3 regions of the Amycolatopsis panacis genome follow, and region 3 is predicted to be linked to each of the others. Evidence: riboswitches for the same ligand, from Rfam matches in the RefSeq annotation. Region 3 holds a riboswitch; each other region holds the start of a gene.

Region 1 (4,611 bases), on a different contig from region 3:
AGCGCGCTGCCGCAACAGGTGGAGCAAGAGTTCACTGCCTCGGGTCTCACCCATTTGATGGCTGTGAGCGGTGGCAACGTTGCGATTATCTGTGGCGCGGTACTGCTGTTGTGCAGGTTACTGCGCGCCGGGCCGAGATTGTCCGCAGTAGCCGCCGGTGTATGTCTGCTCGGCTTCCTGGTGCTGGTGGGACCGGAGCCGAGTGTGGTGCGGGCCGGGATGATGGGCGCTGTCGGGCTGCTCGCGCTGGCGTTGGGGCGCCGTGGCTCCGCACTGCCCGCGCTCTCGTTCGCGGTGTGTGTGCTCGTCGGATGGGACCCGGCGATGGCGGCGGACTTCGGGTTCGCATTGTCGGTGTTCGCCACCGCCGGGCTGGTGCTGATCGCGCCGAAGTGGGCGGATTCCTTGGCCCGCCGAGGGATTCCGCCGGGTTACGCGGAAGGTCTTGCGGTCCCGCTGGCCGCGTTCGTGGTCACCGCGCCGGTGATCGCCGGGATGGCAGGCACGGTCAGCCTGGTCTCGGTGCTCACGAATGTGCTTGCTGCACCGGTGGTCGCGCCGGTCACTGTGCTGGGAGTGCTGGCCACCGTCGTCGGGCCGTGGTGGAGCGGTGCCGGGCACTTGTTGATCCGGCTGGCAGATCCTGAGGCGCGGTGGCTGATCACTGTGGCTCGCCACGGTGCGCGCGCACCTGGCGCCGTGCTCGGCTGGCCGGGTGGCTGGCTTGGGGGTCTGTGGGCGGCCGGACTGATGATCCTCGCCGTGGTGGCGCTGCGATTCCGGCGTCTGCGAGTGTTCGTGGCGGTCGGGCTGGTGGTGGTGCTCTTGGCGGTGGTGCCTGCCCGGGTGCTGGAGCTCGGCTGGCCGCCGAAGGACTGGGCCGCAGTCGAATGCGACGTCGGACAGGGGGACGCCCTCGTATTGGCGACCGGAGAACCCGGGCGTGCGGTGGTGGTCGACACCGGGCCGGAACCGGGGCCGGTCGACGAATGCCTGAACCGGCTCGGTGTGGACCGGGTGCCGCTGATCGTGTTGAGCCACCTGCACGCCGACCATGTGGGCGGGCTCTCGTCGGTGTTCGAGGGGAGAGCCGTCGGCGCGGTCGCGGTCGGGCCGGGGCGGGCGCCTGCGTGGGCATGGCAGCAGGTCTCGGCCGAGGCCGCGAAGCACCGGGTACCGCTGGTGGAGTTGAACCAGGGCCGGCGGCTCGACTGGCCGGGCTTGTCTCTCGACGTGCTCGGGCCGCGTTACGCGACTACCAGATCGCCTGCCCTCCAGGATGGCACGATGATCAACAACAGCTCAGTGGTGCTGCGCGCCACCACGTCTGCCGGCCGGGTGCTGCTGAGCGGGGACGTCGAACTGGCCGCGCAGGCGGACTTGCTGGCCGGGGGAGTGGACCTGACCGCGGATGTGCTCAAGGTGCCGCACCACGGTTCGAAATACTCCGTGCCGCAGTTCCTTGCTGCGGTAAGGCCGCGCGCGGCGTTGATCAGCGTCGGTGCGGGCAATGGATATGGGCATCCCAGCAAGTCCACAGTGGACGTTCTGGGGGCGTTGGGTGCGCTGATCACCCGGACCGACGTCGACGGGGACACCGCGGTACTTCCCGGCGACGGTGGGCCTGTCGTCGCGCGCAGGGGTGAGCCACGGGGACCACCGCACTAGCTGCTGCCAGTGCCGGTGGCGTGCCGGTTCGTGTCCGGTCACCGAACGGCGGCGACCGGATACGACCGGACCGTCGTGTCAGTAGCCGAGTGCCTTGCTCACGGCCTCCGTGGACGGCGGCACCGTCGCCTTCGGGCCGAGGTGGTTCTCCACCGCGTCGAGGGTCTTGAGGCCGTCGCCGGTGATCAGGAGCACCGTCTCCGCGTCCGGGTCGAGCTTGCCGGTCTCCAGCAGCTTCTTCGCGGTGGCGACGGTGACCCCGCCCGCGGTCTCGGTGAAGATGCCTTCGGTGCGCGCGAGCAGCCGGATGCCCTCCACGACCTCCTCGTCGGTGACGTCCTCGATCGCGCCGCCGGTGCGGTGGACCACGTCGAGCACGTAGGGGCCGTCGGCCGGGTTGCCGATCGCGAGCGAACGGGCGATGGTGTCCGGCTTCACCGGCTGGACCACGTCGTGCCCGTTGCGGAACGCCGTCGACACCGGGGAGCAGCCGGTGGCCTGGGCGCCGAACACCTTGTACGGGCTGGCTTCCACGAGGCCGAGCTGACCGAACTCGCGGAAACCCTTGTCCACCTTGGTCAGCTGGGAACCGGAGGCGATGGGCACCACGATCTGTTCCGGCAGGCGCCAGCCGAGCTGTTCGGCGACCTCGAAGCCGAGCGTCTTCGAGCCCTCGGAGTAGTACGGGCGGACGTTGACGTTCACGAACGCCCACTTCGGGTGCTCGGCGGCCAACTCAGTGGCGAGGCGGTTCACGTCGTCGTAATTGCCGTCGACAGCGATCAGGTCGCCGTCGTAGACCGCGGTGGTGAGGATCTTGGCACGTTCGAGGCTCTTCGGGATCAGCACGACCGACCGCCAGCCGGCGCGCGCGGCGGCGGCCGCGGTCGCGTTGGCCAGGTTGCCGGTCGAGGGACACGCGAGGACCTCGAAGCCGAACTCGCGGGCCGCGGCGAGTGCCACCGCGACCACACGGTCCTTGAACGAGTGGGTGGGGTTGCCGGTGTCGTCCTTGACCCACACGGTCTTCAGGCCGAGTGCCTTGGCAAGCCGGTCGGCGCGCACGAGCCGGGTACCGCCCGGTTCGGTGTTCGGGATCTGCTCGACGGTCGAGGGGACGGGAAGGAGTTTCTTGTAGCGCCAGATGTTCTTCGGGCCCGCCTCGATGTCCTCACGGCGTACGCGGCCGAAGTCGTAGGCCACCTCAAGCGGTGAGAAGTCCTCCGCGGACACGAATTCCGGGGCGAGCGGCTGCCGGTGTCCCTCTTCCTTCGACACCAGCTCGACGGCGGGGCCGAGATCGAGCGTGGTGCGGGCGGGGTCCGTGCCGAGGGATGCGGTCATCGCGAGGTTCCTTTCCTCATCTGTCCCGCCATGGCGGGCCGGAATTGGCACCGTGTTCGTCAGCTATCCCGCGATCGCGGGATGACAGGCTGTACGCCGGTTGCCGGGGCTTCGTCGGGCCGTTCCCTCTGCCCCTCTGGATGAGCGGTATTCAGTTGTGGGCGCACCGCAGTGGATGTGGATGCCGCCTGGGCCACACCGTACGGCACACCGATCACCTCGTGCCATGGAGGCGGTCCAGATCACCGGAGCGGGCGGACTGCCGGCCGGGTGAGAGGATGGCCGGGTGACCACCGCACCCGCGCCGCTGCACCTCGTCACGGGCGAGGAAGAACTGCTCATCGAACGGGCCGTGCGCGCCGCGCTGGACGCGGCGCGGGCCGCCGATCCGACGGCCGACCTGACCCGGATTCGGGTGTCTGAACTCACACCGCCCGAACTGGCCGAACTGGTCAGCCCCTCGCTGTTCGCGGAGGGGCGGGTGATCGTGCTGGAGTCGGCGCAGGACATTTCGCAGGACCTGTCCGACGCGGTGCTCGCCTACCTGAAGGCCCCGGCGGAGGGGGTGGTGCTGGTGGTCGTGCACAGCGGCGGCGGGCGCAGCAAGGCGGCCAAAGTGCTGCCGGGCGCGCTGAAGAAGGCAGGCGCGGAGATCACCGAATGCCCGAAGCTCACCAAACCCGCCGAACGGGAATCGTTCGTACGCAACGAAGTCCGCCGTGCGGGCGGGAAGATCGACCCAGCGGGCGTGTCGGCTCTGCTCGACTCCGTCGGCTCCGACCTGCGCGAGCTGTCCTCGGCGGCGACCCAGCTGGTCGCGGATACCGGCGGCGTGATCGACGAGCAGGCGGTACGCCGCTACCACACCGGCCGCGCCGACGTGACCGGGTTCGCGGTGGCGGAGAAGGCCGTGGCCGGTGACCGAGCCGCCGCGCTGGAATCGCTGCGCTGGGCGATGCAGCTGGGCGTCCCGCACGTGCTGGTCGCCGACGCGCTGGCCGACGCCGTCCGCACCATCGCGCGGGTGTCCGCCGCCGGGCGCGGCAACCCGAACCAGATGGCCGGCGAGCTCGGCATGCCGCCGTGGAAGATCCGCAAGGCACAGGGCCAGTCCCGGGGCTGGGGCCAGGATGGCCTTGCCACCGCGATGCGCGTCGTGGCCAGGCTGAACGCCGAGGTGAAAGGCGCCGCCGCGGACGCGGACTACGCCCTGGAACGAGCCGTCGTCGAGGTGGTCGTCGCGAGGGGCGACCGCTGAACCCCGATCGTCCGGCGCCGTCGTCCGGCGCGGTGGCGTGGCCGCGTTCCCTGGTCATCCGGAGGGTATGCGGCAGGTACCGAAGACCGGATCGGTCGAAGGCGGCGGGTTCCGGCGCAAGAACTGCGGTCGTCCGGGGAACGGGGTCCCGGTCCAGGACGTGAGACCGGGTGCATGACGCGGCGGTGGGGGTGCTGTTCCACGCGACCCTGCGTGTGCTGTGAGTCCTTCGGGTGGCAGACGGAACGCAGGTCGTGGGACATCGCAGCACGAACGGTGCGGGCAGGCCGTTGACGGGTAGGACCAGGACGAGGTTGCGTGGCCCGAGGTCACCTGGGCAT
Region 2 (4,611 bases), on a different contig from region 3:
CTCACCGAAGGCGGGCTCACCACCCGCTGGTCGTCGGTCAAATCCTCGCTGGGGCCCGGGATCGTGCTGTCCACAGTGGCCGTGGTGATCAGCATCGTGGTCACCGGCGCGGCGCTGCACTGGCTGCTCGGCCTCGATTGGCGGCTGGCGCTGCTGTGGGGCGCGGTACTGGCCTCCACCGACGCCGCGGCGGTGTTCTCCGTGCTGCGTTCGGCCGGAATCGGCAAACGGCTGTCCGGCATGCTCGAACTCGAGTCCGGGATCAACGACGCGCCCGCCTACATCGCGGTGATCGTACTGGCCTCCGGGGATGCGGTCGATTGGTCGCTGCCGCTGGTGGTGGTCTACGAATTGGCCGCCGGCCTGGCCATCGGGCTGGCGTTCGGCTGGCTCGGCACCCAGGCGCTGCGCCGGGCCGCGCTCCCGGCGACCGGGCTCTACCCGCTCGCCACGGTCGCGGTGTGCGTGCTCGCCTACTCCTCGGGTCAGCTCGCGCACGCCTCCGGCCTGCTCGCCACCTACGTCGCGGGGCTGGTGCTGGGCAATTCGAAGCTGCCGCACCGCTCGGACACCCTGTCCTTCGCCGAAGGGCTCGGCTGGCTCGCCCAGATCGGGCTGTTCGTGCTGCTCGGCCTGTTCGCCTCGCCGGGCAGGCTGCTGGAGACGCTGGTGCCCGGCCTGGTCGCGGGCGCGGTCGTGCTGCTGCTGGCCCGGCCGCTGTCGGTGGCGCTGTCCCTGCTGCCGTTCCGGCTGCCCTGGCGAGAGCAGGCGTTCCTGTCCTGGGCCGGGCTGCGCGGGGCGGTGCCGATCGTGCTCGCGATGATCCCGCTGTCCCAAGGCGTGCCGGGCGCGCAACGGCTGGTGGACGCGGTGTTCGTGCTCGTCATCGTGCTGACCCTGCTGCAAGGGTCGACGCTGGGGCCGCTGGCGCGGCTGCTGCGGCTGGACCGGGCGGGCGAGGTGCAGGAGATCGAGGTCGACTCGGCCCCGCTCGACGAGCTCGGCGCCGAGCTGCTGCAGGTGCGCATCCAGAAGGGCTCGAAGCTGCACGGCGTGTACCTGTCCGAGCTGCGGCTGCCCGCCGGGGCCACGGTGAGCCTGGTGGTGCGCGGCGGAGCCGGGTTCACCCCGCAGAAGACGAGCCGGCTGCAGGAGGACGACCAGCTGCTCGTGGTCGCCACCGAGCACGTGCGCGAAGCCGCCGAGCTGCGGATCCGCGCGGTGGACCGGGCCGGGCGGCTGGCCAGGTGGCGCGGCGAGTCCGGCCGCTGACCGGGACAGTCCACTGTGGACTGACCGGGTGACGGCCGTCTCAGATCACGGAATGGGCTGGTGCCGCGCGCCGATGATCGGCTATCGTTCTCGGCAGGTCATGAGTGCCAGCGTCAAGCCCCGGCTTGCTGGCCGGCAACCCTCCTTCCGCGGTGGGGTGCCCCGGGTGAGGACCGGGCCGGTCGCGCAGTGCGGCGGGCAAGCGCGGGCCCCTCGCCGGGTCCCCCGGATTGCCGAGGAGGCAGCGTCATGACTCTCGCACTCGACCGGACCACCGAAACCTCTGTTCCGCCGGTGGCCGGTGCCGGCCTGCGCGTACCGCTGGTGACCGGCGGCGACGTCTCCTACGCCAACCTCGACCACGCGGCCAGTGCGCCGTGCCTGTCCGCGGTCCGGTCCGCGGTCGACGAGTTCCTGCCCTGGTACGCCAGCGTGCACCGGGGCGCGGGGTTCGCGTCGCAGGTCTCCACCCGGCTGTACGAGCGCACGCGGGAAGTGCTGCGCCGCTTCGCCGACGCCCGCGACACCGACACCGTGGTGTTCACCCGCAACACCACCGATGCGTTCAACCTGCTGGCGAAGGCGTTGCCGCGCAACACTTCCGTGGTCGTGTTCGACACCGAGCACCACGCCGCGCTGCTGCCGTGGCGCGGGCCGAACGTGCGCCGGGTGTCGCTGCCGCGTACCCGGCTGGCCGCAGTGTCCGTTGTGGACGAAGCGCTGGCCGCCTGCCCGCAGGGGCCGCGGCTGGTGGTCGTCGCCGGAGCGTCCAATGTGACCGGTGAACTGCTGCCGGTGGCGGAGATCTCCGCGGTGGCGCGGAAACACGGTGCCCGGGTGGCGCTGGACGCCGCGCAGCTCGCGCCGCACCGGCGGATCTCGCTGCGGGAGCTCGACGTGGACTACGTGGCGCTGTCCGGGCACAAGCTCTACGCGCCGTTCGGTGCCGGCGCGCTGATCGGCCGGAGCGACTGGCTGCGCGCGGCCGTGCCGTACCTCGCCGGCGGCGGTGCGACGAAGCTGGTCACCGAAGAGGCCGTGGTCTGGAACGCCGGGCCGGAGCGGCACGAGGCGGGCTCGCCCAACACCGTCGGCGTGTATGCGCTGAGCGTCGCCTGCGAACAGCTGGCCGCGAACTGGGACGCGATCGGCGCGCACGAGGCCGAGCTGCTCGAACGGCTCCGCACGGGCCTCGCCGTGCTGCCCGGCTGCGCCGAACTGCGGCTGTTCGACGCCCCGGTGGACCGCGTCGGCACGGTCAGCTTCGTCGTCGACGGATTCGACCCGGGTTGGGTCGCCGCCGTGCTGTCGGCCGAGTACGGCATCGGAGTGCGCGACGGCGCGTTCTGTGCCCACGTCGCCACTCGCCGCCTGATCCGCGAGACCGGCGGCGAAGGGCAGCAGGCGCTCCGCGTGAGCCTCGGGCTGGGCAGCACCGCCGAGCACGTCGACCGGCTCCTGCTGGCCTTGCGGCAGATCGTCGCCCGCGGCGCTCGGTGGGAATACACCAAGGTGGACGGCCGGTGGGCGCCGGTCGGCGACCCGCGTGAGCTGCCGCCGTTCTGTGCCTGACGGCGGTGCTGGGAGTGGGCCGGGGGCGAGCGTGGACAATGGGGGAGTGAGCACCGAGCCCTCGCCCGAATCCGACGTGTCCGAGCCCGCTGTGCCCGAGCCTGACGTGCCCGGGCCTGCCGAGCCGCGGCCCGGGGGGGATACCGGAGGAGCCGAGGTGGCCCCGGCGCCGTCGCTGCCCAAGCGGCGGATCGGCCTGGTGTTCGCGGTCGCGGTGCTGATCTGGGTGATCGACCTGGTGACCAAGAACCTGGTCGCGGCCAATCTGGAGGGCAAGGAGCCGGTCCGCATCCTCGGCGGGCTGATCTACCTGCAGGTGATCCGCAATCCGGGGGCCGCCTTCTCCATGGCCACCGGGATGACCTGGGTGCTCGCGCTGATCGCCGCGGCGGTCGTGGTGGCCATCGTGTGGCTGGCGCGGCGGCTGCGCTCGGTCGGCTGGGCGATCGGGCTCGGCCTGGTGCTCGCGGGTGCGCTCGGCAACCTGACCGACCGCCTGTTCCGCGCGCCGGGCCCGCTGCATGGCCACGTCATCGACTTCATCTCCGCCTTCGCACCCAACGGCCAGGGCTTCGCCATCTTCAACATCGCCGACTCCGCGATCTGCGTCGGCGGTGCGCTGATCGTGCTGCTGTCCTTGCTGGGCAAGGACTACGACGGCACCTCGACACGTTCGAAGAAGGACGCCAAGTGAGCGCGCGCATGCTGCCCGTCCCGGACGGGCTCGATGGGATGCGCGTGGACGCGGGACTGGCCAAGCTGCTCGGCCTGTCGCGCACCGCGGTCGCGGATCTCGCCGCGGCCGGTGACGTGCTGCTCGACGGGCGTCCTGCCGGGAAGTCCGACCGGCTGTCCGCCGGCGGTCTGCTTGAGGTGACCCTGCCGGAACCGGCGCGGCCTGCCGAGATCATCGCGGAACCGGTCGAAGGGATGCGGATTCTGCACGACGACGGGGACATCGTGGTGCTGTCCAAGCCGGTCGGTGTCGCCGTCCACCCGAGCCCGGGCTGGACCGGTCCCACGGTCGTCGGCGGGCTCGCGGCGGCCGGGCTGCGGATCGCCACGTCCGGCGCCGCCGAGCGGCAGGGCGTGGTCCACCGGCTCGACGCGGGCACCACGGGCGTGATGGTGGTGGCGAAGAGCGAGCACGCATACACGGTGTTGAAGCGGGCGTTCAAGGAACGCACTGTGGACAAGGGCTACCACGCCGTCGTCCAGGGGCATCCGGATCCGACGCGCGGCACCATCGACGCCCCGATCGACCGGCATCCGCGGCACGACTACAAGTTCGCCGTCGTCGCGGGCGGGCGTCCCAGCGTGACGCACTACGAAGTGGTCGAAGCGTTCCGCGCGGCGTCGCTGGCGCACGTGAAGCTCGAAACCGGGCGTACGCACCAGATCCGCGTGCACTTCTCCGCGCTCCGGCATCCGTGCGCCGGGGACCTGACCTACGGTGCTGACCCGGTGCTGGCGCGCAAGCTGGGCCTTTCGCGGCAGTGGCTGCACGCGCGGACCCTCGGGTTCGCGCACCCGGCCGACGGCCGCTGGGTCGAGTTCGAAGCCGAATACCCGGACGACCTTGCGAACGCCCTGCAGATCCTGCGCGACGAATACGCCTGATCCCCGGTCACACCGTCCAGGTGAGCGTACGTTCGTCGGGCTCGGGGCGGGGGCTCCAGCGCACCGAGACGACCTGGGTGGCTTCCGGGAGCACGTACACGGTGTGGCCGCCCAGCGTCTCACCCGGCCGTACCCCGATCTTGTGCG
Region 3 (4,611 bases):
GCAGACCTGGAACGCCTACGGCGGCGGCCAGTACGCCCCCACCGCCGACAAGGCCACCCGCGAGCAGCAGATCGCGGTGGCCGAGAAGGTGCGCGCCGCCCGCGGTGGCTACAGCGCCTGGGGCTGCGGCTACAAGGCCTGAGTCCCGTTGGCTTTGGACAGCTGAAGGCTGTGAAGGGTCCCTTCACGGACTTTGAGTCCGTGAAGGGACCCTTCACGGCGTTACCGGGTTGTCGAGGCGCGGGCGGTGGTGGGTAGGCTCGTGCGGTGGTGGAACTGCTGGGGGCTGCCGAAATCCGCGGGCTGGCCGACGAACTCGACGTCCGGCCCACGAAGAAGCTCGGGCAGAACTTCGTGCACGACCCCAACACCGTCCGCCGCATCGTCGAACTCGGTGGGGTGCGGCCCGGGGACGTCGTGCTGGAGGTGGGGCCTGGTCTCGGGTCGCTGACGCTCGGTCTGCTCTCCGCCGGCGCGCAGGTCGTCGCGGTGGAGATCGACCCGGTGCTCGCCGCACGGCTGCCGCAAACGGCGGCTGAGCGCGCGCCCGAAGCGGCGGAACGGCTGTCCGTGGTCGGTGCCGACGCGTTGCGCGTGCGGGCCGCGGATCTGCCCGCGGAACCGGTGTCGCTCGTGGCGAACCTGCCGTACAACGTCGCCGTCCCGGTCGTGCTGCACCTGCTCGCCGAGCTGCCATCGCTGCGGCGCGGGCTGGTGATGGTCCAGACCGAGGTGGCCGACCGGATGGCCGCCGGGCCGGGCAGCCGCACTTACGGCGTGCCCAGCGTGAAACTCGCCTGGTACGGACCGGCACGCAAGGTCGCCCCGGTGCCGCGGAACGTGTTCTGGCCGGTGCCGAACGTGGATTCCGCACTGGTGTCCTTCGAACGCACCGATCCGGTCACCGCGGTCGACCGGGCTCGGCTGTTCGCCGTCGTGGACGCCGCGTTTTCCCAGCGCCGCAAGACTTTGCGGGCCGCGCTGGCCGGCTGGGCGGGCTCGGCGGAACGCGCCGGGGAGCTGCTCGCCGCGGCCGGGATCGACCCGCGCAGCCGCGGCGAACAGCTCGACGTGCACGCGTTCGCCCGGATCGCCGCCGCCGACGTCTGACCCGCGGTGGTCAGGGGCCGAAGATCCGGTCCAAGTGGTAGTCGAGCGTGGCCAGTACGGCGGTCGTCCGCCGGCGGCCGCGCAGGATGTCGAAGCCGAGGCCGGTGATCCCGGACACCAGCAGGTCCGCCTCGTGTTGCGGCCGGATGCCCGGCATCGGCTCGCCTTGTTCGAGCAGGTGCGTGACCAGGTCTTCCAGCGCGATGTCACGGTCCGGGAACACTCCCGGCTCGCGATACGAGCGGCTGAAGTAGGCGAGCCGCACGCGCAGTGCGAACTCGCTCTCGATGTCCAACGGCAGCAGCCCGGTGAGCACGCCCCGCAGCACGCCGCGTGCGCTCTGGCCGGCTTGCCCTTCGATGCGTTCCCGCGCCCGGCGTTCGGTGTCCTCGCGGAGATAACGCAGCGCCAGTACGAGCAGATTGTGCTTGGTCTCGAAGTAGTACTGCACCAGCCGCAGTGACACGCCCGCTTCTGCGGCAACTTCGCGCATGCGCACGGAATCCAGCCCACGATCCGCGACGATCCGCCAGACCGCTCCGGCGATCTCGCGGCGGCGCTGGTCGTGGTCCACCCGCTGAGGCACCCGCCGTTCTCCGTTCCCGAGGTGGTACGAGCGTATCTGATACAGCGGTACCAAGAAGACCGGATTTGCTCATCTTTGTGAACTATCCCGGGGCAGGCTCATCCGGTCGCTGGCGTGATCCCCGGCAGGAAAAAGGCGGTGCGAGGCGGTTGTCAAGTGTCCACAAGGGATTCTCGGGGTGAGCGCGGGCTGCCGGACCGTTCGGTGGCGGAACTTTCCGGTCCCCGCAGGCCGGGCGCGGATTTCACCACCGGCCCGCGACCACTCGTGTGATCTGCACCAACGTGCTTGCGTTCAGTCTGTGGGATCGGCTTTACTCGAAGACGTCCATCCCGAGCGACTGAGAGACCTGGCTCGCCGAAGTCGCAGCAACCACCCGCAAGGTGGGCAGGTGCTACCGCCAGGACCGATGGAGGCCGTTTCCGATGCAGACGCTCGCCCGCCCGCTCCTGCTGACCCGGCGCCGCGTAGTCGACGAAGGTCGCCGCACGGTAAGTGCGTGTCGACGCTCCATGGCCATCGCCTGATCCGCTTTTCCGCGATTCGCCACACCGTCCTTTGAGGACGGTCATCCAAGGACGCCTGGTGCGCCCGGAACCGGTGCTGCGCCCCTTGCCTGGAGCATATTCGTGATCACTGTCGAAAATGTGTCAAAATCCTTTCCTTTCAACGGAAATCGAGTCGCCGCCCTGCGTGACGTGAGTGTCGAGGTGCAGGCCGGCTCGTTGTTCGGCGTGGTGGGACCGGCCGATTCCGGCAAGTCCACCCTCGCCCGGTGCATTGCCCTGCAGGAGCGCCCGGACCGCGGCGTGGTGCGGCTCGACGGGCTCAACACCGGCACCCTGGACGGCCGCCGGCTGCGGGAGATCCGCCGCCGGCTCGGCGCCGTCGGCGCCAAGTCCGAGCTGCTCGCCGAGCGCACCATCGCCGGGAACGTCGCCGCTCCGCTGGAACAGCTCGGCGTGGACGGCCCGCAACGCCGCAGCCGGGTCGGCTCGCTGCTGGACCTGGTCGGGCTCACCGCCCGTGCCGGGCAGAAGCCGGGCGAGCTGACCGACGGGCAGCGCCGCCGGGTCGCCGTGGCCAGGGCGCTGGCCGCCGGACCGGCCGTGCTCGTCGCCGACGACCCGACCTCCGGGGTCGCCCCCGAGGACGCCGGCGCGGTGCTCGCCGTGCTGGACCGGGCCCGTGCGGAGCTGGGTGTCACGGTCGTGGTGACCACCCAGGACGCGGGCGTGGTCCGCCGGGTGTGCGACGACGTCGCGGTGCTCGACAACGGCGTCGTGGTGGAGCGGGGTTCGCTGCTGGACCTGATCTCCTCGCCGGCGAGCTGGACCGCGCAGGCGGTGCTGCCCTCGATCGAGACGAGCCGGGCGCAGGCGGCCAAGTACGACCGGTCGGCCGACGTGGTGCTGATCGGCTTTGCCACGGTCGGTGCCTTGCTTCCGGAGGCGGCCACCCGCTTCGACGTGGAGCTGTCCACCATCGGCGGTGGCCTGACTCGCCTCGGGGACACTCCGGTCGCCCGCTTCCGCGTGGGCGTCCGCGGCGAGCGCGCCGACGCCGCGTTGGCTTGGATCGCCGACCGTGGCGCGTATGTGGCCCAGCCGCAGTCCGTCCGCGGCCCGCAGGGCGTGGCTGCCTGAGTTGTCGCCGGCTGCCGTCCGGACGCGCTGAAAGCTGTGAAGGGTCCCTTCACGGACTCAGAGTCCGTGAAGGGACCCTTCACAGCCGAACCGGATCGCCCGTTCGCGGCCGGTCGCCGGGCTCACGGGTGCCCGGGCGGCGGAACTTCGCCGAGGTCCTCGCCGGGCCGGCCGAGAATGGCGGCGAGTTCGGGATCCGCGTGGATCTCCGCGGTCCGCTTCCACTTCGCGACCAGGATGGCGACCGGCGCCGGGTTGCCGAGGGATTCGGCGCGCTCAAGCGTCTCGATCAGCTCCATCACGAAGGTCTGCACATCCGCCTTCGGCAGGTACCGGACCCAGGGGAAGGCGGTCGGCAGCACCTCGGTGGCGAGGGTGACCGCCTGATCGCTGCGGCGCAGCAGCTCCACGAAGATCTTCGTGGTCGCCGACGCCGCGGCGACCACCTGTTCCGCCCGTTCGGCGGTGATCAGCAGCAGATCCTGCTGATCCTTCTCCCGGCGGCGAATCCGCACCGACCGCTCCGCCGACCGCTCGAGCTGGGCCACGACCCGGCGCGGATGCAGGGACAGCTCGGAGATGTTGACTTCCGTCATGGTCATACTTCAAAACTACTTCCAAAGTACCCCCTGTCCAGTCCCCGCCCCGCCTCCGGCACGTTTTCTCCTGGTGAGAAGGCCGCCGACCCGGCCACGTAGGCTGGACGGGTGCTCGCCGTAGTTCCACCACCAGTCACCGTCCGGGTCCCGGCCAAGGTCAACCTGCACCTGGCCGTCGGAGATCTGCGGGCGGACGGGTTCCACGAGCTGGTCACCGTGTTCCAGGCGCTGTCGCTGACCGACGAGGTCACCGTCGCGGTCACCGAAGAGCCGGGTTTGGAGGTCTACGGCGAGGGGGAGCGCGTGGTGCCCACCGACGAGAACAACCTCGCCTGGCGCGCGGCCCGCGAGCTGGCCGCCTACGTCGGCCGTCCCGATGCCGGGGATCCAAAGGTGCGGATCGTGCTGCGCAAGGGCATTCCCGTCGCCGGTGGCATGGCGGGCGGCAGTGCGGACGCGGCCGCGGCGCTGGTCGGGCTGGCCTCGCTGTGGAAGCTCGACGTGACCCGTGACGAGCTGGCGGTACTCGCCGGGCGGCTCGGCAGCGACGTGCCCTTCGCGCTCTACGGCGGGACGGCGCTGGGCACGGGGCGGGGCGAGCGGCTCGTGCCGGTGCTCTCGCGGCACACCTTCCACTGGGTGCTGGCCTTCGATGAGAAGGGTCTGTCCA

What was found. A riboswitch is a leader RNA that binds a small molecule or an ion and turns the genes downstream of it on or off. The one in region 3 is predicted to bind S-adenosylmethionine.
Region 1: linked by a shared signal. The riboswitch ahead of thrC (threonine synthase) and the one ahead of D5S19_RS06690 (methionine ABC transporter ATP-binding protein) in region 3 are both predicted to bind S-adenosylmethionine.
Region 2: linked by a shared signal. The riboswitch ahead of D5S19_RS28585 (aminotransferase class V-fold PLP-dependent enzyme) and the one ahead of D5S19_RS06690 (methionine ABC transporter ATP-binding protein) in region 3 are both predicted to bind S-adenosylmethionine.

Annotation. Positions count from the first base shown of each region.
Region 1 covers NZ_QZFV01000073.1:51,806-56,416, forward strand. Annotated here, with positions in the region: gene D5S19_RS11680 (ComEC/Rec2 family competence protein) at 1-1,668, shown strand, start outside; gene thrC (threonine synthase) at 1,747-3,012, opposite strand; SAM riboswitch class I at 3,026-3,159, opposite strand; gene holA (DNA polymerase III subunit delta) at 3,299-4,270, shown strand.
Region 2 covers NZ_QZFV01000133.1:13,119-17,729, forward strand. Annotated here, with positions in the region: gene D5S19_RS28580 (potassium/proton antiporter) at 1-1,272, shown strand, start outside; SAM riboswitch class IV at 1,369-1,483, shown strand; gene D5S19_RS28585 (aminotransferase class V-fold PLP-dependent enzyme) at 1,522-2,844, shown strand; gene lspA (signal peptidase II) at 2,891-3,538, shown strand; gene D5S19_RS28595 (RluA family pseudouridine synthase) at 3,535-4,464, shown strand; gene D5S19_RS28600 (AsnC family protein) at 4,472-4,611, opposite strand, start outside.
Region 3 covers NZ_QZFV01000064.1:36,791-41,401, forward strand. Annotated here, with positions in the region: gene D5S19_RS06675 (transglycosylase family protein) at 1-142, shown strand, start outside; gene rsmA (16S rRNA (adenine(1518)-N(6)/adenine(1519)-N(6))-dimethyltransferase RsmA) at 268-1,110, shown strand; gene D5S19_RS06685 (TetR/AcrR family transcriptional regulator) at 1,121-1,696, opposite strand; SAM riboswitch class I at 2,021-2,112, shown strand; gene D5S19_RS06690 (methionine ABC transporter ATP-binding protein) at 2,326-3,342, shown strand; gene D5S19_RS06695 (hypothetical protein) at 3,465-3,944, opposite strand; gene D5S19_RS06700 (4-(cytidine 5'-diphospho)-2-C-methyl-D-erythritol kinase) at 4,050-4,611, shown strand, end outside.